DNA from 2 places in the Stenotrophomonas sp. FW305-3-2-15-E-LB1 genome. Region 1 is predicted to be linked to the other one. Evidence: predicted binding sites of a transcription regulator. Region 1 holds the regulator's gene; the other holds the start of a gene.
What was found. Region 1 encodes FliA, which starts transcription of late flagellar genes. Its sites were predicted from a motif close to TAAAGTTTNNCNNNCNNNGGCCGATAA; they were not measured.

Region 1 (11,078 bases):
CGGTATCGGCTTGTGTGAATGGGACTTGAGACACCGGTAGATCGTGTACAGACGGTAGTCACAGTTTTTGGGTCGCCGGGCATGGCCCGGCGCTACCGCGCAGGGCCATCTCGGGTAGCGCCAGGCCATGCCCGGCGGGGGTTCAGCGCAGGCCGTCCACGTCCAGGATCAGGGCCATGCGACCGTCGCCGATCAAGGTTGCACCGGCGTAGCCGCGCAGGCCACGCAGCGCCTTGGGCAGCGGCTTGATGACCACTTCCTCGCGGCCGCGCACCTGGTCCACGACCAGGCCGAAGCGCGCTTCACCGGCCTGCAGCACCACGATGGTCAGCAGGGGGGACGCTGCAGGCGTCACATCCAGCCACTGGCGCAGATCGACCAGCGGCAGGGTGTGCGAGCGGCGGTCCAGCACGGCGCGGCCATCGAACCAGCCCAGCGAGGTGCGCGGGGCGTGCAGCACCTCCATCACGCGCGCCAGCGGCAGCGCATAGACGTCTTCGCCGGCCTGCACCAGCAGCGTCGGCAGGATGGCCAGGGTGAGCGGCACGCGGATCAGGAAGCGGCTGCCACGGCCCAGTTCCGACTGGATCTGGATCTGGCCACTCAGCTCGCGGATGCGCGACTGCACCACGTCCATGCCCACGCCGCGGCCGGAAATATCGGTGACCTGCTGCTTGGTCGAGAAGCCGGGCAGGAACACCAGGTGCAGGCACTCCTCGCTGCTGAGGCGGGCGGCGGCTTCCGGGTCGATCAGGCCCTTCTCGCGGGCCTTGGCGCGCAGCTTTTCCGGGTCGATGCCGGCGCCGTCGTCCTGCACTTCGATGCTGACGTAGTCGCCTTCCTGCTGCGCCGACAGGCGCACGTGGCCCATCCGCGGCTTGCCCTGCGCTTCGCGCAGGTCCGGCATTTCCACGCCGTGGTCGATGGCGTTGCGCACCAGGTGCACCAGCGGATCGGCCAGCGCTTCGACCAGGTTGCGGTCCAGCTCGGTCTCGGCGCCGATCAACTCCAGGTCCACTTCCTTCTGCAGCGAGCGGGCGACGTCGCGGGCCACCTTCGGGAAGCGCGAGAACACCTTGCCGACCGGCTGCATGCGGGTGCGCATGACCGCCGACTGCAGGCGGGCGGTGGCGATGTCCAGCGTCGACACCGCGCGATCCAGCTCTTCGTCGCGCAGGCGGGTGCGCAGGGTCTTCAGCCGGTTCCGTGACAGCACCAGTTCGCCGATCAGGTTGACGATCGCATCCAGGCGCTTGGTGTCCACGCGCACGGTGTGTTCGGCTTCGGCCACCGGCTTGTTCGCGGCCGGCTTGGCGGCCGCGCGCGGGGCGGGTGCCGGGGCCGGTGCGGCGGCCACCGGTGCGGCGGCCACGGGCTTGGCGCCCGGGACGGCGCCACCATGCAGCTGGTCGAGCAGGGCTTCGAACTCGTCTTCGCTGATCAGGCCATCATCGGCCTTCTTCGGCGGCGCGACGGCAGTCGGTGCGCTGCCGCCATGCAGCTGGTCGAGCAGGGCCTCGAACTCATCGTCGGTGATCAGGTCGCTGCCGGCAGCGGCCGGGGTGGCGGCTGCGGCGGCGCTCGATGCGGGGCCCGCTCCGCCATGCACGTCGAACTGGGCGATCAGTTCCGGCGGGGCGTACCCGGGTTCAGTGCCGGCGGACACCGCATCGAGCATCGACTGCAGGTAATCCAGCGACTGCTGGGCGGCATCGAAATGATGGGCCTGCAGCACGGCCTGGCCGGCACGCGCCGCGCCCAGCGCTTCTTCGGCGGCATGGCACAGCTCGACCATGGCGGTGATGCCGAGGAAGCCGGCGCCGCCCTTCAGCGTGTGGTAGCCGCGGAAGACCGCGTTGAGCTGGTCGTTGTCCTTCGGTGCCTGTTCCAGCGACACCAGCTGTTCGCCCAGGCGATCCAGGATTTCCTGCGCCTCGATGATGAAATCGGCAGTGATGTCGTCGGCAACAGCGCTCATGCTTACAGCCCCAGGTCCGACAACAGGTCGTCGGCGTCGTTCTGCGAGACCGCGTGGCGGTCCAGTCCCTTCAGTGCCGGCCCGGCCAGTTCCGGGTCGGTGCGATGCTGTTCCGGCGGCAGGCCGAGCGCGCCAAAGCCTTCGTGCACGCGGCGGACGATGCCCACCACGCGACGGATGATCTGACCGGTCAGGTCCTGGTAGCTCTGGGTCAGGGCGATCTCGGTCAGGTTGTGGCGGATGCGCTCCAGCTGCGCGTCCTGGCCCGGCTGCAGGCCATCGGCACGCAGCTGTTCGGTCAGGGCGCGGCACTCTTCGGCCAGGTCCAGGGTGCGGTGGGTGGCCTGTTCGGTCATCGCCACCACGTGGTCCAGGCGTGCGCAGGCATCGTCCAGCTCGCCGGCCTCGTCGGGCACGGTCGGCAGCTCGCCCAGGGCCTGGCCGAGTTCGCGGGCCAGCCGCGAAAGGCCGCTCATCATCGGCTGGGTGCGCGCGGCCACCAGGCTGTCGATGCGCTGGCGCCAGGCGGCCTCGTCACCGGATTCCAATGCATCCAGGGCTTCCTGCAGGCGCAGGGCAAGGGCGCTTCTGTCGACCTGTGCGTCCATCAGGCGCTCGCCGCCAGGCGTTCGAAGATCTTGCCCAGCTTTTCTTCCAGGGTCTGCGCGGTGAACGGCTTGATGATGTAGCCGTTGACGCCGCTCTGGGCCGCTTCAATGATCTGCTCGCGCTTTGCTTCGGCGGTGACCATCAGCACCGGCAGGGTCTTCAGCTTGGCATCGGCACGGATCGCCTTCAGCAGCTCGATGCCGGTCATCACCGGCATGTTCCAGTCGGTGACCACGAAATCGAACGGCTGGCTCTGCAGCATCGACAGCGCGGCATGCCCGTCCTCGGCTTCGGCGGTGTTGGTGAAGCCCAGATCGCCCAGCAGGTTCTTGACGATGCGACGCATGGTCGAGAAGTCGTCGACGATCAGGATGCGCATGTTCTTGTTCAAAGCAGAGTTCCTTTGTTGTTCACTGCGGGCGGCCGGGGGCAGCCGCCTCGCGCATGTTCATTGTTCGAGGCCGGCGTCGACCGCCTCGAACACCTTGAGCCGGCCGCGCAGGCGCAGCACGGCCTGGCCGTGGATCTGGCAGACCCGCGATTCGCTCACGCCGAGCACCGCGCCGATCTCCTTCAGGTTCAGCTCCTGCTCGTAGTACAGCGAGAGCACCAGCTGTTCGCGCTCGGGCAGGTGGCCGATGGCCTTGCCCAGCTCGCGGCCGAACTCGCCACGCTCCAGCACCTGCTGCGGGGTCGGGCCACCCTGGGCGACCGTATCCAGCTCGCCCTGGTCCTCGATGCGCGACTCCAGGCTCAACACCTGGCCGCGCGAGGCGTCTTCCATCAGGCGCAGGTACTCGGGCAGGGGCATGTCCATCGCCGCGGCCACTTCGGTGGCGCTGGCGGCACGGCCGCTGCTCTGTTCCAGCCGGCGGATGGTGGCGGCCGCGTCGCGGGCACGGCGGTGCACCGAACGCGGCACCCAGTCGCCACGGCGGATCTCGTCGATCATCGAGCCACGGATGCGGATCGAGGCGTAGGTCTCGAACGAGGCGCCCTGGTCGGCGTCGTAGCTTCGCGAGGCTTCGATCAGGCCCATCATGCCGGCCTGGATCAGGTCGTCCACCTCGACGCTGGCCGGCAGGCGCGCCGCCAGGTGGTGGGCGATGCGCCGCACCAGGTCCGAGTGCTGGGCGATGACGTCGGTCGCGCTCGAGCGCTGGACTTCCTTGTACTGGGCTGCACCTTTCATACGGTCACCCCACGCTGCTTGAGGATGCGTTCGAGGAAGAATTCGACGCCACCACGCGGTTCGGTCGGCGCCTGCCAGCGCGCGGTACGGCGGGCGATCTCGGTGATCGCCAGCGCGGCCGGGCTGGACGGGTAGGCCTTGACCACCGGCTGCTGGCGCTGCACCGACAGGCGCAGCCAGTCATCCTGCGGCACGCAGCCGAGGTAGTTCAGCGAGACATCGGCGAGGAACTTCTCGCAGACGCGGGTCAGCTTTTCGTACAGCACGCGGCCTTCGTTGGGATCGCGCACCATGTTGGCTACGACCTGGATGCGGTCCACGCCACGTTCGCGCGACAGCACCTTGATGAGCGCGTAGGCGTCGGTGATCGAGGCCGGCTCATCGCAGACCACCACCACGGTGTCCTGCGCGGCCTGGCAGAAGGTCAGCACGCCGTCGTTGATGCCGGCGGCGGTGTCCACCACCATGATGTCCAGCTCGCGTTCCAGCTCGGAGAACACGTTGACCAGGCCGACATGCTCGGCCGGGGCCAGTTCGGCCATGTGCCGGCGGCCCGACGCGGCCGGGACCACCAGCACGCCGTTGGGGCCCTCGATGATCACGTCTTCCAGGCTGCAGCGGCCGGCCACCAGGTCGGCCAGGGTGAACCTGGGGTTCAGGCCGAGGATGACGTCGATGTTGGCCAGGCCGAGGTCGGCGTCCAGCAGCAGGGTGCGTTTGCCCATGCCGGCCAGCGCCACGGCCAGGTTGGCCGACACGTTGGTCTTGCCCACGCCGCCCTTGCCGCCGGTCACCGCGATGGTGCGGACAGGGCCGAGCGGCTCGCTGCGGGTGGCCGACAGCGGGAAGGTATTGGTCAGCTTGGCGTACTCACGCGACGGCATGGTTCAACTCCGGGTTGCAGGGCATATCGGCCGCTCGGCGCAAATCTTCAAGGCGAAGTACGAGATTGGCTGCACTGGCCCGGTGCAGGTCCTCCGGGACGTCCTGGCCATCGGTCACCCAGGTGATCGGCAGGGCATGGTCGACGGCCACCGACAGGGCGTTGCCGAAGCGGCCGGTCTCGTCCAGCTTGCTCAGCACCAGGCCCTGCAGGTTGGCCGCGCCGAAGCGGCGGACGACCTCGTCCATGTCGCCGAAGCTGGTATTGGCCGGCAGCACCAGCAGGGTGCGCACCTGGCGGGCGGCCCGCAGCCACTGCAGCTGGGCGGCAAGGGCGCGGTCACGCGGGCCCAGGCCGGCGGTGTCGATCAGCACCAGCTTGTAGTCCTGCAGGCGCTCCAGCAGCTGGTCCAGGTCGGTGCCGCTGTTGGCTTCGTGCACCGCGATGCCGAGCTGGCGGCCGTAGCCGTACAGCTGCTCGCGGGCGCCGACGCGCAGGGTGTCGGTGGTCACCAGGGCCACATCGCGCGGGGCGTGCTTCTCGGCGAAGCGCGAGGCCAGCTTGGCGATGGTGGTGGTCTTGCCGGCGCCGGTCGGGCCGACCAGGGCGATCACGCCGCCTTCTTCCAGCGGATCGACCGGGGCGATCGGCAGCTTGCGCGAGATCAGACCCAGCATCAGGCCGCGGCCGCGGTGGGCCTCGGTCTCCAGCGGGATCTGCATGGCCACGTCGCGGGCGAGGCCGGCATCGAAGCCGTACTCGTCCATCAGGTCCAGCGCGGTGGCGCGCACCGCGCTGCCACGCAGGCGCTCGTCGGTGAAGCGGTTCATCTCACGCTCGATGACCTGGCGCATGCCGGCCACTTCCTGGCGAAGCTGGCGGATCTCGCCGTCATCGGCGGCCACCATGGTCAGGGCCGGGGCCGGGGCCAGCTGCGGGGCCGGTGCCGGCGTCGGCGCGGCTTCGGCAAGCGGCGCTGCGTCGTTGGCGGGCGCTGCGGCGGCCGGGGCTTCCACGATGGCAGCGGTGGCAACGGCCGGGGCCATCTCCACCGGCGCTTCCACCGGGGCAGCGGCGACCGCAGGGGCCGGCAGCGGCAGCGGCGGCGGCAGCAGGGCGGCGCTGTCATCTTCCAGTGACGGATCGATCAGGAAGCGGGCGCGGTTGATCGGCGCGGCGGCAACCGCTGCGGCACTGGCCGGCGGCGCGACGATGGCGTCGGCATACGGGGCGAAGATCTGTTCCGGCAGTGCCGATTCGTTGACGCTGGCGCGGGCCAGGGTGGAGGCGAAACCGGTGCTGCCACGGGTCGGCACGATCTCGTCGGCGCTGTCCAGGGTGCGGCCGGTGGCACCGACGGCGGCGCGGGCCAGGGCGGCCACCGCCGAGGTGGTGGCGGCCACCGGCTCGGCGGCCGGGGTCGCGCTGCGGCGGCGGGTCACGGCGGCGATCACGGCATCGGCGGCGCTGCGCGGCCTCGGCGGCGGCGGCGGTGCGATCTCGCGGCGCGAGGCTTCCAGCGCACGCTGCACGGCACTCTCGTCGTAGTGGGCGGCGGCGACGATCTCGATGCCTTCCTCGATCCGGCGGTTGGACAGGATCACGGCGTCGGGGCCATGTTCCTTGCGCACCAGGTTCATGGCCGAGCGCATGTCGGCGGCGACGAATCGTTTGATTTTCATGCTGTGGTCACGGGACGAAGTCGGCGGAGTGGCGGTCGAGGAACGCGGGTGGTCGGTGGTCTGCACGGTTCGGGTTCCCCTTGGAATCTGTCGTGTGGTGCGGTTTGAAAGTGGTGTCTGTTTTCTGGCGCTTGGAAGGCCGGCGTCAGCTGATCGTTCCGACCAGCTTCAGGCGCTTGTCTTCCGGCACCTCGCTGTAGGCCAGGACCGACAGCGACGGAACGCTGTGGCGGACCAGGCGGGCCAGCGCGGCGCGCACCGGGCCCGGTACCAGCACTACTGCCGGCTCGTTTCGCGCTTCCTGCTTGCTGACACATTCGGCCAGGCTCTGGTGCAGTCGCTCTGCGAGTCCGGGTTCCAGCGCGGCGCCGTTGCCCTGCGTGGACTCCTGCAAGACACGTTCCAATTGCGGGTTGAGGGTGAACACCGGCAGCTCCGCCGACATTCCGGCGATCTCCTGCACGATGAAGCGGCCCAGCGCGGTACGCACGGCCGCGGTCAGCGTGGCCGGGTCCTGGCTGATGGGGGCGTGCTCGACCAGGGCTTCGGCGATCTTGCGCAGCTGGCGGATCGGAATGCGCTCGACCAGCAGGTTCTGCAGCACGCGCACCACCGCCGACAGCGGCAGCGCCTTGGGCGTCAGATCTTCGACGAGCTTGGGCGCGCTCTTGCCGAGGTTGGCCAGCAGGTGCTGCACTTCCTCGTGGCCCAGCAGTTCCGGCGCGTGTTCGCGGATCAGGTGGGACAGGTGCGTGGCGACCACGGTGGCCGGGTCGACCACGGTGTAGCCCATGGTCTCGGCCTGGGCGCGCTGGTGCGGCTGGATCCAGGTGGCATCCAGGCCGAACGCGGGGTCCTTGCCGGCGATGCCTTCCAGCGGGCCCAGCGCACTGCCGGGGTCCAGCGCCAGTTCGCGGTCGGGGTGGATGTCGGCGGTGGCCACCGGCACGCCATGCACCAGCACGCGGTAGCCGTTGGCCGGCAGTTCCAGGTTGTCGCGGATATGCACGGAGGGGATCAGGAAGCCCACGTCCTGGGTCAGCTTGCGGCGCACGCCCTTGATGCGCGCCATCAGCTCGCCGCCCTGGTTGGCGTCCACCAACGGGATCAGCCGGTAGCCCACTTCCAGGCCCAGCGGATCGACCGGGCGCAGCTCGTCCCAGCTCAGTTCGGCCGTGGGCGCGGGGCTGGGCTGGCGGCCCAGGGCGGCCAGCGCGGCGGCATCGCCTGACCCGGCGGCATCTTCGGCGGCCGGTGCCTGGCTCTTGCGGTACAGCTTCCAGGCGATGAAGCCGAGGAGGGCGGCCAGCGTCAGGAAAGCGACGTTGGGCATGCCGGGGACCAGGCCGACCAGGCCGAGGATGCCGGCGGTGATCGCCAGTGCGCGGTACTGGCCGAACACCTGGCCGGTCATGGCCTGGGCCATGTCCTGCGAGCGCGAGGCGCGGGTGACCAGCATTGCCACGGCGCTGGAGATCAGCAGGGCCGGCAGCTGCGCCACCAGGCCGTCACCGATGGACAGCAGGGTGTAGGTGGCGGCGGCATCGCCGAACGGCATGCCATGCTGCAGCACGCCCACGGCCAGGCCGCCCAGCATGTTGATGAACAGGATCAGGATGCCGGCGATGGCGTCGCCGCGGATGAACTTGCTGGCACCGTCCATCGCACCGTAGAAGTCGGCTTCCTCGCGGACCTCTTCACGACGGGCCTTGGCTTCTTCACGCGTCAGCAAACCGGCGTTCAGATCGGCGTCGATGGCCATCTGCTTGCCGGGCATGGCGTCAAGGATGAAGCGCGCGGTCACTTCCGAGACGCGCCCGGCGCCCTTGGTGATGACCACGAAGTTGATGATGGTCAGGATGGCGAAGACCACGATGCCCACGGCGTAGTTGCCGCCGATGACGAATTCACCGAAGGCGGCGATGACCTTGCCGGCCGCCTCGTGGCCGTTCTGGCCGTGCAGCAGGATGACGCGGGTGGAGGCCACGTTCAGCGCGAGCCGCAGCATGGTGGTGACCAGCAGCACGATCGGGAAGATGGTGAAGTCCAGCGGGCGCTTCACGTAGACCACCGCCAGCAGCACCATCAGCGAGATGGCGATGTTGAAGGTGAACAGTGCATCGAGCACCGGTGCGGCCAGCGGCACCACGACCATGGCCAGCAGGGCCAGCACGATCAGCGGCGCGCCAAGGCCCTGGCGGATCATCTCCAGGGCGCGGCGGGTGTTGAAGCTGGATGCCTGTGCGCTCACGGGCGGCCTCCCTTGCCGAATTCATCCACATCCACATGCGGGGCGGACGGCATCGGGCCGGTCCGCCAGCTGCGCAGCTGGTAGACGTAGGACAGCACCTGGGCGACGGCGGAGTACAGTCTCACGGGAATTTCCTTTCCGAGTTGCCCCTCCCGATACAAGGCGCGTGCCAAAGGCGGGGCAGAGACAATGGCGACCTTGTTGCCGTCGGCCACTTCACGGATGCGCAGGGCGGTTTCATCCACGCCCAGGGCGACCACGGTGGGGGCGCCCATGCTGCCGCCCTCGTATTTCAGGGCCACCGCGTAGTGGGTGGGGTTGACCACCACCACGTCGGCGGTGGGCACCGCTTCCATCATCCGGCGGTTGGCCAGCTGCTGCTGCATGTGGCGGATGCGGCCCTTCACCTCGGGGCTGCCTTCGCTTTCCTTCATTTCCCGACGCAGCTCTTCACGGGTCATCTTCAGCTTGCGCATCCAGTTCCAGCGCTGGTACGGGGCATCGATGGCGGCCAGCACCAGCATGGCCCCGGCCGCGGCCAGCAGCAGCTTCAGGGTGAAGCCCAGGCCGTGGCCGATGGCCGATTCCAGCGGCTGGTTCAGCAGGCCGCGCAGGCTGTCGAAGCTGGCGGCGAAGACCAGCATGGCCGAGGCGCCGACGAAGCCCATGCGCAGCAGTGACTTGGTGAGTTCGGCCAGGGCTTCGGCACCCCACATGCGCTTCAGCCCGGACAGCGGGTTGAGCCGGTTCGCGTCGGGGACCAGCGACTTGTTCGACCAGCGCAGGCCGCCCATCGCCACCGGCGCCAGGAAGCTGGCCAGCAGGCAGACCAGCAGCAGCGGCCAGCAGGCCATCATCAGGCGCAGGAACAGCATGCCGAAGTGGCCGAACAGCAGCTGCGGGTTCTGCCACAGGGCGGGTTCGGGGCTGAGCGCGGCACGCATCCAGGCACGGCCGCCGGCCCCCAGCGAGGCGGCGCTGGCCATGATGGCGATGATGCCGGCACCGAACACGGCCACGGTCGCCAGTTCCTTCGAGCGCGGGATGTTGCCCTGTTCGCGGGCTTCACGCAGGCGCTTTTCTGTTGGCTGTTCGGTTTTTTCGCCTGCGTCTTCGTTCTCGGACATCACGGGCACTGCGGCTGGGGTTGCCGGGGTGCGTGCAAGAAGTGTTCCGTGATGGCGCTGGCAACCAGTCCCCTGTAGAGCCGAGCCGATGCTCGGCTGCCCTTCGCGGGTGGCCTGACCCAGCCGAGCGCAGGCTCGGCTCTACAGGGGCGCATTCTTTTGTAGAGCCGAGCCGATGCTCGGCTGCCCTTCGCGCGTGGCCTGGCCCAGCCGAGCACAGGCTCGGCTCTACAAGGGCGCATTGCCGTTGGGCGGCGGGCTCTGCGCCAGCTCGATGCGCGGCCGCGGCAGGTCGTGCAGCTGCATGAAGCGCGCCGCATCCACTGGCCGGCCCAGCAGGAAGCCCTGCAGGTAGTCGCAGCCCAGCCGCTCCAGGTAGGCACGCTGGGCAGCGGTTTCCACGCCCTCGGCCACGATGTCCATGTCCAGCGCGTGGCCCAGCGCCACGATAGCCGACACGATCACCACGTCCTCGGCGCTGTGTTCCAGGTCGCGCACGAAGGCGTGGTCGATCTTGATCTCGGTGGCCGGCAGCCGCTTCAGGTACAGCAGGCTTGAATAACCGGTGCCGAAATCATCGATGGAGATGCCCACGCCCAGTGCCGACAGCGCCTGCAGCAGGCGCAGGCTGGTATCGGTATCGCGCATCACCGCGCTTTCGGTGATCTCCAGCACCAGCTGGCGGGGCGTGATGCGATGGCGCTCGAGTACTTCGGTCACGTCCTGCAGCAGGTGCGGCGAGCCGAACTGCACCGGCGACAGGTTGACCGACATAGACCAGCCGTCGTGGCCGGCGTCGTGCCAGCGGCGCAGCTGCGCGCAGGCCTGGTCCAGTGCCCAGCGGCCGATCTCGTTGATGGCGCCGCTGCGCTCGGCCAGGCGGATGAAGCGGTCCGGCGGGATGAGGCCGTGCTCCGGATGGCGCCAGCGGATCAGCGCTTCGGCGCCGGCCACCCTCTGCGTGGCCACCTGGATCTTCGGCTGGTAGTGCAGGAACAGCTGGTCGCTGCTGATCGCCCGGCGCAGGTCGGCCAGCAGGCGGAACTGCTGCTCGGCGCTGTCGTTCATCCAGTCGGCGAACATCACGAAGGCGTTGCGGCCCGATTCCTTGGCCTGGTACATCGCCGCATCAGCAAAGGCCATCAGCTGCCGCTCGCTGGCGGCATGGTCGGGACAGATCGCCACGCCGATGCTGGCGGTCACCTGCAGCTCGCTGTCGGGCAGGAGCGGGGCGCTGCCTACCGCCTGCAGGATGCGCCGGGCCAGAGTGGGCAGGTCCTCGTCGTGCTCGATGCGGACCACCAGCACGAATTCATCACCGCCCAGCCGGGCCAGCAGGTCGTTGGGCCGCAGCAG
Region 2 (11,078 bases), on a different contig from region 1:
ACATGACGCGCTGGCCGCTGGCCAACGCCAACGCATGGATAGCCTGCACCGGCCTGGACCCTCGGCCCAACGAATCCGGCGGCAGAACCGGGCGGCGTCGACTGTCCAAACAAGGCGCGCCCGTACTGCGCCAGATGCTGTACATGGCGGCTATGGGGCTCAAGCGTTGCCGCGGCGGGCAACCGCTTTACGACGATCTATCAGGGCGCGGACACTCAAGCACAGCCGTATTCAACATTCTGGCCAGAAAGCTGGCCAGGATTGCGTGGGGCGTATTCAAGAGCGGCAAGGATTTCGATCCAGCCCTGTTGAAGGTGGGCCAAGCCCGCTTCCTGCAGGCTTGACTGCGAACATAGGATCTCGACTCTACACGGCCGTCGCCTGCCACCGCTGCAGCCACCCGGCAATGGCCGGGTCCAGCCGCGCATCCTCCGGCAGCCTTATGCCAAACCCTTCCTGCAGCACCTGCCGCACGTCGGCCACGTCGCGCAGTGCGCGCTTCTCCGGCGCCTTTCCCGGGCGGTACTCGGTGTAGTGGCCGCTGCCAACGGTGCGGCGTCCTTCCGGCCAGGTCAGCGATGCACGCAGTTCCCCGGGGAAACTCGACTGCGGGTGCGTGCACACATACCAGTTGCCCACCTCGTTGTCGGCCGCCGCGGGCGACGTCAGGTCGAAGCGGTACAGCGGACGCCAGTCCTCGCCGCTGCTGGCCGCCAGCTGGAAATCGCCATCGTCCAGCCGCTGCAGCCGGTAGCGCTCATGCGGCGTGTCCTGCGCCTCATGAGCGTGCAGGCGCAGCGGTACGGTCGGGGTCAGGCTGCCGAAGCCGGTATCCACCAGCCAGTCCTCGCCGTTCAGCCGCACCCGGATCAACAGGTGCGTGCGCGGCGTCAGTTCACCCTCGCCGGCCGACAGCAGCACGCGCGCACTCAAGGCGTGGGCGTCGAAGCCCAGCGACTGCAGCAGCGCGAGGAAGACGCCATTGAGCTCGAAGCAGTAGCCCCCGCGCTGCGCCTCCAGCAGCTTGCGCTGCACGCTGTCCAGGTCGATCGGCACGGGGTCGCGCAGCAGGCAGGTCAGGGTCTCGAACGGCACATGGGCGTTGTGGCACTGCTGCAGCAGGGTCAGCCCGGCCAGGGTGGCCGGCGGCGCGGTCTGCAACTGCAGGCGCTGCAGGTAACGGGGGATGTCGAGCGCGGTCATGACGGCACCAGGCGGGGCAGGGGCACCTACTGTGCAACCGCAACCGGGGTTGAGGTCAAGGGCGGGCGCCGATGTCATCGCCCCGTCGCCTGCGGCCGGTACAAAGACCGCGACCGCCGGCTCGGCGGCCCGATGCGGAAAACAGTCCTAAAGTCTTTCTGATCCAGGCCGATACAGGTGCGTCCTTTCGCCTGGAGTCTGTCATGTCGACCGCGGTTGTTCGCCTTCGGTCCCTGCGCACCCGCCTGGTTGGGCTGCGCTCGGCGTTTCCTGCCCTGTTGCGCTGGCTGCAGCCGCACCGGCTCAGCGTGGCCGACAAACTGAAGGCCACCCTGTGGGTCTGCGGCCTGGGTCTGGTCGCCATTGCCGGCGCCTACGCCTGGACCGGCCACGCCAGCGGGCAGGCCGCCCGCACCCAGGCCAGCTACCAGCATGGCAGCGATCTGGCGGCGGCGCTGGCCACCCGCGTGGCCGAAGCGCGGCGCCTGCAGACCCAGTATGCGCGCAGTTTCGATGATGCCGACCGCAGCCAGCTGCTGGCCACCCAGCAGGAACTGAAGGACGACCTGCAGGCGCTGCGCGCGATGCCGATGGATGCGGGCCGCCGCAAGGCGCTGCAGTCCCTGGCCGAGGCGGTCGACGGCTTCTCGCAGGGCATCGCCGCCCTGTTCGAGCGCGTGGATGAAATGGGCCGCGGCGATGCCGGCCTGGCCGCGCAGCTGCAGCAGGCCGCCGATGCACTGCAGGCGAACGTGGCCGCGCTGCAGCGTCCGGCACTGGAGCTGCACGTGCAGAAGATGCGCCGGCAGGAGGCCCTGCTGCTGCTCGATGGCGACTCCACCCACGCCGACCGGGCCAGCGAGGAGAAGCTGCCCTTCGACCTGGCCCTGGCCGGGTTGCCGGCCGAGGCGCAGGAACGCCTGCGTACCGACATGGATGCCTACCAGGCGGCGCTGCTGGGCTACACCGCCGCCCGCGTCGGCCTGGATGTGGAAGCACAATCGCTGCTCGATGCTGCGGCCGGCGTAGCGCCGGCACTGGCCGCGTTCCAGAAGGCACAGGTGCAGGCGCTGGCCCAGGCGCTGGCACGCCAGCAGGCCGGTGCACGCACCCTGAGCGTGCTGTTCGCCGCGACGCTGGCCCTGGTGGCCGGCGTGCTGATCACCAGCCTGGTGCTGGTGCTGCGCGCCGTGCGCCGCCCGATCCAGGACACCCTGCGCTTTGCCAGTGACATCGCCGACGATCGCCTGGACACCACCCTGCGCGTGCACAACGCCAACGATGAGATCGGCCAGCTGGCGCAGCGCCTGATCGACATGCAGCAGCGCCTGCGCGCGCGCATCGAGGAGGAACGCGCGGTGGCCCGCGGCAACACCCGCGTGCGCCAGGCACTGGACAGCGCACAGACCGGGCTGATGGTGATCGATGCGGAAGGGCAGGTGGCCTATGCCAATCCCGCGCTGCTGCAACAGCTGGGCATGCAGGCCGACGCGCTGGTTGGCAGCGATGCCGTGCGCCTGCACCCGGCGATGACCAGCCTGGCGGGCGTACGCCGTCGCGAGGAGCGCGAGATCAATCATCTCGGCGTGCGCTACCAGCTCATCGCCAACGCCATCATCGACGAGGATCACTTCCTCGGCGTGGCGGTGGAATGGCGCAGCCGCGCGCTGGAAACTCTGCTGGAAACCGAAGTGGCCGCGCTGGTCGACGCCGCCGCACACGGCGAACTGCACGGCCGCATCGCCCTGGAGGGCAAGCAGGGCTTCGTGCGCACGCTGTCCACCAGCATCAACCACCTGCTGGCCACGTTCGAAACCAACCTGGGCGACCTGCAGGCGCTGCTGGCAGCACTGGCCCGGGGTGACCTGAGCGTGCGCATGGAAGGCGACCTGCAGGGCGTGTTCGCGCGCATGCGCGACGATGCCAATGCCACCGTCGGCCAGCTCGGCCGCATCGTCACCCGCATCCAGCAGGCCACCTCGCGGCTGGACGTGGGCGTGGGCGAGATCGTCGCCGGCCACCATGATCTCTCGCAGCGCACCGAGCAGCAGGCGGCCAACCTGGAAGAAACGGCTGCGTCGATGCACGAGCTGACCGACACCGTCGGCCGCAACGCCGATGCCGCCGGCCGTGCCGATGCGCTGGTGCAGGGCGCGGCGGCGGTGGCCGCACGAGGCGGCCAGGCCGTGGGCCAGGTGGTGGCCACCATGCACGGCATCAGCGAAGCCTCGCGTCGCATCGGTGACATCACCCAACTGATCGACGGCATCGCGTTCCAGACCAACATCCTGGCGCTGAACGCCGCCGTGGAAGCCGCGCGTGCCGGCGAACAGGGCCGCAGTTTTGCCGTGGTGGCCTCCGAAGTACGGTTGCTGGCCCAGCGCAGCGCCGAGGCCGCCAAGCAGATCAAGGGCCTGATTGAAGACTCGGTGGCCCGCGTCGGCCAGGGCAATGTGCAGGCCGAACAGGCTGGCACCACCATGGGCGAGATCGTCGGCAGCGTGCAGCAGCTGGCGGAACTGCTCACCGCCATCCGCAGCGCATCGCAGGACCAGCACGCGGGCATCGCCCAGGTGAACCAGACCATCGTGCAGATGGAATCGAGCACCCAGCGCAATGCCAGCCTGGTGGAGGAAGCCGGTGCCTCCACCGCGCACATGCAGACGCAGGTCCAGGCTTTGGCTGAAGCGGTATCGGCGTTCCGCTTGCAGCCGGAGCGACGCCCGCGCGCGGCGGCGTGATGGAGTTTCGGTAGTGCCGGCCGCTGGCCGGCATTTCCATGGTCATGCCGGCCAGCGCCCGGCACTACCAGAGGGGGATCAATACACGTCGCGGCGGTAGCGCCCGCTCTCCAGCAGCGTCTCCACCGCATCATCGCCCAGCGCCGCACGCAGCACCTGGTCAACACCTTCGGCCATGCCCTGCAGCGAGCCACACACGTGGATCACCGCCCCACGCGCCAGCCACGCCTGCAGTTCCGCAGTAGCGGCCTGCAGCTGGTGCTGCACGTAGCCGCCACCATCGGCATCACGCGAGAACGCCAGGTCAACGCGCGCCGCGTGGCCCTCGGCCTGCCACTGCGCGATCTCCTCGCCGAACAACTGGTCGTGCGCGCGCTGGCGCTCGCCGAACAGCAGCCAATGGCCGTGTTCGCCATGCTGGGCGGCTTCGCGCAGCAGGCTGCGCAGGCCGGCAATGCCGGTACCGTTGCCGACCAGCACCATCGGCGTGCCGGCCTGGCGGTGGAAGCCAGGGTTGCGGTGCACGCGCGCGGCAATGCGGCTGCCCAGCGGTGCGTGCAGCGACAGCCAGCCCGAGCCCAGGCCGGGGCGGCCCGCAGCGTCGTGCACCAGGCGCACCACCAGTTCCACTGCACCATCGGCGGCACACGACGCGATGGAGTACTCGCGCCCAGGCAGCATCGGCAGGCCCGCCAGCCACAGCGCAGCGTCCTGTACCGGCAGCGCGGCGCCTTCGTCGGGCAGCACGCGCTCGCCTGCCAGGTCCAGCAGCGTGCGGGTGCAACCGTCGAGCAGCAGTGGCTGCAACGGGTCCAGCCCGCGTGCTTCCAGCACCGTCGTGGTGTGCTGCACGCTGTTGCGCGGTGCGATGTGCAGGATGTCGCCGGCCTGCCAGGTCGTGTCGGCAGGCGGTGCCAGGCGGATCTTCCAGATCGCGCCGCCCAAGCTGCCCGGGTTCAATGCTTCGCGTGCCAGCAGCTGCCAGTCGTGCATCTGCGTGGCCGGCGGCAGCACGCTGTCATCGGTGTCGATGCCGGTCAGTGCGCCCAGCTCGCGCTGCCACTGGCGCAGGGCCACCACCGAGGCGGCATCCACGTCGATGCGCGGAAACAGGGGCTGTGCCCCGTTGCCTGCCAGCCACGCGTCCACCTGTGCACCGAACGCGCAGTAGTGCGGGTACTGCCGATCACCCAGCGCCAGTACGCCATGGCGCAGGCCGGAGAGATCCACGTTCTGGGCCAGCAGCAGGCGTGCCGCACGGCGCGCGCTGTCCGGCGGCTCGCCATCGCCGAAGGTGCTGAGCACGAACAGGGCCTGCGGGCTGTCCTGCAGCAGCGCAGCGGTCACCCGCGCCAGCGGCAGCACCTGCACCGGGTGGCCGGCGGCCTGCAGCTGTGCCGCCGCGCGCCATGCCAGCTGTTCGGCCAGGCCACTCTGGCTGGCATGGATCACCCGCCACGGCGTGCCTTCGCCGCCGCTTTCCTGCGCTGCGGGCAGGGTCTGCCGCAGTGCACGTGCCGCGCGCTGGCTGCGCCGGCGGTCCAGGTACAGCATCCAGCCGGTGATGAAGAACAGGCTCATGGCCAGGCTGCTGAGCATCACCACCACCCGGCCGGGCAGGCCGAAGTAGCTGCCCGAATGCAGCGCGAACATGCTGGTGGCCAGCTTGCCGCCGCTGCCCTGGCGTTCGTAGGGGCGCGCTTCCAGCAGGGCGCCGCTGGCCGGGTCCAGCTGCAGCAGGTCGTGCGCGCGGTCGTGGTGGCCGCCGCGCAGGGCAGGGTCACCGGACATCACCCGCACGTTCAGCACCTGGCCCGGCTTTTCCGGCAGGCGCAGGTCGATGTAGCCGCTGCGCACGCCGGGCTGCGCGTACAGCGTGTCCTCCACGTGCTGCAGGTCGAGGGTCGCATCCGGGGCAACCTTGTGCTTGGCCGGTGCAGGCACGCCCAGCACGCTGTTGGCCGCGCTGCGGTACCAGTCGAACGACCACCACAGGCCGGTCAGCGCACTCATCAGGTAGATCAGCAGCACCCAGGTGCCGACCACCGAGTGCAGGCTCCACAGGAAGCCGCGGCCGCTGCGTTTCCATTCCACCGCCAGCCAGCTGCGCCAGTGCCACCAGCGCCGTGGCCAGCGCAGGTAGATGCCGGACAGCGCGAAGAACAGCAGCGCGATGGCGCAGCTGCCGACCACGACCTTGCCGCGCTCGCCCGCGGCCAGGTGCCGGTGCAGGTCTTCGACGAAGTCGAAGAACGCCTGGCCACGCAGGTGGCTGAAGCGTTCGCCGTTGTAGGGATTGAAATAGACCCAGTGGTCCTTGCCGCCAGCGAAGCGCGCCACCGAGGGGCGCTGGCCGGTGGCATCCACGCGCAGGCGCTGCAGCGGCCGATCGCTGCCGGCCTGCAGCAGCGGCACCAGTTCGCTCAACGCGAGGGCCTGCTGGCCGTCGGCGTGGTGCTCGGCGATGGCGGCGAAGCCGGGATTGGCCGCGCGGAGCAGCTCATCCTCGAAGGACAGGGTGGCGCCACTGAGGCCCATGATGGCCAGAAGGGTGCCGGCCGTGATGCCCAGCAGCCAGTGCAGTTGGAACAGGACGTTCTTGAACATCGGGGAGAGAGGCCGTTGAGGCTGCCGCCCGCATCCTGCGCAACAGCAAATGAGAATTAATCCGTAATTCTCCGGGCGCGGACGGGCTGCGGTCAAGGAGGGTTTTAGTGCAGGGCTTGCAGCCCTGCACCCGCTTCAGGCCACGTCCACGTCAACGTCAAAAGCTGGCTTTCCGTGGGTTGGCGGGGTGGGTCCGGCTGAGGGGGACGCTGCAAGTACGTCCATGTAAGCTCGGTCGCCGCATCCATGCGGCTCACACCCCCTCAACCGGACCCACCCCGCCTTCGACAGGTTTCTGCGAGCTGTCGGAACGACGCTCTGCTTTGGTGGGTGCCGACCGTTGGTCGGCACGGGGTCGGAATTTCGATATCTGAGAGATTTCATCCACGCCATGCGTGGATGAGTTCATTCGATATCTGACAGATGTGCCGACCAACGGTCGGCACCCACCAACAGTCGCGGGAATCTGTCAGAGGCGGCGCACTGTGGGGTTTGCGGGGTGTGAGCCGCATGGATGCGGCGACCAAGCCCCCATGGATGGGTTTACGGCGTCCCCGCAAACCCACAGTGCCCCGCCATCCCACGGAAAGCCCGCTTCGGCTTTTGACGTTGCCGTTGCATTGAGCAGGTGCAGGGCTGCAAGCCCTGCAACAACACCCTCACTCCACCCAGCCTGCAATCTCACCGTGCTCGAACGGCCCCAGCTTGGCCTTCACCATCCGCCCCTGCGCATCAAACAACACGCTGTACGGCAGCAGCCCCTGCGTATTGCCCAGCTGCACGCTGGCATCTCGTGGGCCCGGGGTGTCCAGCACGATCGGGTACCCCACCGGCACCCGCTGCAGGAAATCAGCCACGCCCTCCGGCGTATCCAGTGCCAGGCCCAGCACCTGCACGCCGTGCGTGCCCTGCGCGTCGGCGAAGCGCGCCAGCTCGGGCATTTCCTCGATGCAGGGCCCGCACCAGCTGGCCCAGACATTCACCAGCAGCGGTCGCCCGCGGAAACGCTGGCGGATGTCCAGTGCTTGCCCGTCCACGCCGGGCAGTACCAGTGCCGGCAACGCATCGCCGGCGCGAAGGACAGGAATGGGAGACTTCACATCAGCGGGCGTCGAAGCAGCCGGCGCCGGCGCTGGCGTCAACCGATGCCCGGCCCACAGGCCAAGGCCGGCGGCCAGCACCGCTGTCCACAGCAGTGCGGGCCGTTGCCAGTTCATCGGGCGGTGCGCAGCAGCGCTTCTTCCACCAGGGCCTGGGTCAGCAGCGTCGGCAGCACGGTCGGCGGTGCGCCCGGGCCGTACACCACGTACAGCGGCACGCCCACGGCCTTGTGCTCATCCAGGAACGCAGTGATCTGCGGGTCCACGTTGGTGTAGTCGCCGCGCATGTACACCGCGTTGGTGCGCTTGAGCAGTTCCTTGAACTCCGGGCGCGACAGCACCGCGCGTTCGTTGGCCTTGCAGCTCACGCACCAGTCGGCGGTCATGTTCACGAACACCACGCGGTTGTCCGCACGCAGGCGGTCCAGCATCTGCGGCGAATACTCCACCACGTTGTCACTGGCGGCCTGGGCGGCGCGCGCCGGCGGGGCCAGCTGGGTCACGCCCCACACCGGGGTGAGCGCGGCCAGGGCCAGCAGCACGCCCAGCAGGCTGGCGCCACGCTTGCTGCGCCAGCGGCTGGTCTCGAACAGCCACAGGCCGGCGGTCAGCAGCAGCAGGCCACCCAGGGCCAGCGCCATGCCGTCCACGCCGCGCTGCTTGCCCAGCACCCACAGCAGCCACAGCGCGGCGGCATACATCGGGAAGGCCAGCACGTGCTTCAGCGTTTCCATCCACGGGCCGGGCTTGGGCAGGCGGCGGGCCAGGGCCGGCACGAAGCCGATCAGCAGGAACGGCAGGGCCAGGCCCAGGCCGAGGAACAGGAACACCAGCATCGCCGCGATCGGCGGTGCCATGAAGGCGTAGGCCACGGCCGGGCCGAAGAACGGACCCACGCAGGCGCTGCCGACCACGCAGGCCAGCACGCCGGTGAAGAAATCGCCGGCCGGGCCGCTGCGGCGGGCCAGTGACTGGCCCAGGTTGCCGATGCCGCCGCCCATGGTGAACACGCCGGACAGGCTGAGGCCGACGGCGAACATGATGTAGGCCAGCGCCGCCACCACGCCCGGGTGCTGCAGCTGGAAGCCGATGCCCACCGCGTTGCCGAGCATGCGCAGGCCCACCATCAGCGCGCCGATCACGGCGAAGGCCACCAGCACGCCCAGCGTGTACCACATGGCATGGCTGCGGGCGCGCTCGGCGCTCTCACCGCTCTGCGCCAGGCTCAGCACCTTCAGCGACAGGATCGGCAGCACGCAGGGCATCAGGTTCAGGACCAGGCCACCGCCCAGGGCCAGCAGCAGCACCCACAGCAGTGAACTGTCGGTCTTCGGCACGCTGCCCGGCGGCTTGGTGCGCCTGGCATTGTCCTGCTGCGCATCGGCGGCGAACGCATCACCGCCCGCGGCGCTGTCAACGGCAGCGCCGGTGGCATCGTTGGGCACGGTCGGCAGCAGGCGCCGCGGTGTGCCATCGGCCTCCTCGCGCGGGCTGTCGCTGGCCGTGGCAGGCGCTGCAGTGGCCGTGCCGTTGCCGGCGGCGGTCAGCGTGCCGGCCGGAATCGACAGCTTCACCCGGCGGGTCATCGGCGGGTAGCAGATGCCATCGGTCTGGCAGCCCTGGAAGGTCACCACCAGGGTGCTGTCCACGGCCTCGGTGCGGGTGCGGCGCAGCGGCAGCGGCACTTCCACCTGGTTGAAGTACACCGAGACATCGCCGAAGTGCTCATCGCGGTGCGACTGCGCGGCCGGCCAGCGCGGCTTGTCGGCCAGCACGCCGGTGCTGCCTTCCAGCTTCAGCGAGGTGCGGTCGCGGTACAGGTAATAGCCCGGCGCGGGGGTGAAGCGCAGCAGCAGGGTGTTGCCGTCGCTGGCGATGGCATCGAAGCCGAATGCCTGTTCCGACGGCAGCGGCAGGGCCTGGGTGTTGCTGGCGCCCGGCAGGCGCAGGCCACCGCCGCTACCGGCCAGCGGGTTGTTGAACGGGCTCACGCCGGTGGCGCGCGCGGTGGGCAGCGCGGCCTTGCCGCCGGCGCCGGGCAGGGTCACCTGCACGGTGCGCTTCTGCGGCGGGTAGCACACGCCGGCATCGGCGCAGCCCTGGTAGCGCACTTCCAGGCTGATGGTGCCGGCCGCATCGGTCGGTGCGCCGGGCAGGGTGGCCTGCAGGCGCTCGCGGTAGGTCTCCACCTCGCCGAAGAAGTCGTCGTGGTGCTTGTTGCCGGCCGGCATCTGCAGGGCGCCGGCATTGAAGGCCGGGTCGGCCTTGACGCTGGTGCGGTGGCGATACAGGTAATAGCCGGGGGCGATCTTGAACTGCAGTTGGATCTGGCCACGTTCGGGCGCACTGGCGGTCAGCGCGAACGCCTGGTCGACCGGCAGCAGGTCCTTCTCATCCAGCGCGAAGGCCGGCAGGGACAGCCAGAGCAGGGCGCACAGCGCGGCGCCACGAGCAAACAACTTCATCAATCGGTGTCCTCCCGGGTCTGTGCCCGGATCCAGTCCAGATACGCCGGCAGGCCGGCCCGGGTTTCGACCGCGATGCACTCCGGGAGTTCATACGGATGCAGTTCGACGATGCGGGCGATGGCGTCATCGACGCGGCTCGCCGTGGTCTTCACCAGCAACTGCAGTTCGGCGTCGGTGATGACGTCGCCCTGCCAGCGGTAGGTCGACTGTGCGCCATCCAGGCGGGTGACACACGCAGCCAGGCGCTCGCTGACCAGCGCGTGCGCGATGCGCTCGGCACTGGCCCGGTCCGGGCAGGTGGTCAACAGCAGCAGGACGGGATCGACGGTCGACATGACCGCCGAGTATAGGGCCGCCGCCGGGTCAGGACCCGGCGGCGGCATGGACCGCTGCGTTGCGCGGTCAGTTGGCCAGCTGGCAGCTGGTCGGTTTTGCCGAGGTGAACAGGGCGGGGGTCGCCCACTCGGGGTGGTCGATGAACGGGTTGCGGTTGCCCTGGAACGAGTAGATCACGTCATTTCGCGCACGTTCGGCGGCATCCGGCGGGTCGGACAGGTGCCAGTCGATCAGGGTCGACAGCAGGCCCATGTAGGCCGGCGAGCTGCTGGTCTTGACGATCTTGCTGCGGTCGTCGGTCAGTTCCAGGTCCGGCTCGGACTGGCCGGTGGCCGCATCCTTGCCGCCCTCATAGCGGATGGCCATGTACATCACCGCACGCGCCATGTCGCCCTTGCGCTTGCCCCACACCTCGAAGGTGCCGGTGTTGCCGTCGGGGGTGCGCACCCAGTTGGAATTGCCCGGGTAACCGCCGCTGCCGCCGCCCTGGCCGTTGTTGGCCTCGGTGGCGCGCTCGCCGCAGTTGGCATCGCACTTGCCGAACGGCTTGTTGCCGCGGTCGGCATTCCACTGCGCATCGGTCAGGTACAGCATGTGGGTGTCGGTGTACGGGGCGTACGGCA

Region 2: AC3WL7_RS05270 (methyl-accepting chemotaxis protein) is a predicted target of FliA. The motif match lies at 1,352-1,378, and genes of this name have one in related genera.

The regions. Positions count from the first base shown of each region.
Region 1 is NZ_JBYSZR010000002.1:59,986-71,063, forward strand. Features, by position in the region: gene AC3WL7_RS01965 (chemotaxis protein CheA) at 143-1,978, opposite strand; gene AC3WL7_RS01970 (protein phosphatase CheZ) at 1,981-2,586, opposite strand; gene cheY (chemotaxis response regulator CheY) at 2,586-2,978, opposite strand; gene AC3WL7_RS01980 (RNA polymerase sigma factor FliA) at 3,036-3,779, opposite strand; gene AC3WL7_RS01985 (MinD/ParA family ATP-binding protein) at 3,776-4,663, opposite strand; gene flhF (flagellar biosynthesis GTPase FlhF) at 4,650-6,344, opposite strand; gene flhA (flagellar biosynthesis protein FlhA) at 6,490-8,550, opposite strand; gene flhB (flagellar biosynthesis protein FlhB) at 8,592-9,722, opposite strand; gene AC3WL7_RS02005 (putative bifunctional diguanylate cyclase/phosphodiesterase) at 9,951-11,078, opposite strand, start outside.
Region 2 is NZ_JBYSZR010000004.1:190,706-201,783, reverse strand. Features, by position in the region: partial or broken gene AC3WL7_RS05280 (transposase) at 1-344, shown strand, start outside; gene AC3WL7_RS05275 (arylamine N-acetyltransferase family protein) at 367-1,203, opposite strand; gene AC3WL7_RS05270 (methyl-accepting chemotaxis protein) at 1,407-3,944, shown strand; gene AC3WL7_RS05265 (PepSY domain-containing protein) at 4,023-6,551, opposite strand; gene AC3WL7_RS05260 (TlpA family protein disulfide reductase) at 7,211-7,768, opposite strand; gene AC3WL7_RS05255 (protein-disulfide reductase DsbD family protein) at 7,765-10,119, opposite strand; gene cutA (divalent-cation tolerance protein CutA) at 10,116-10,454, opposite strand; gene AC3WL7_RS05245 (endonuclease) at 10,522-11,078, opposite strand, start outside.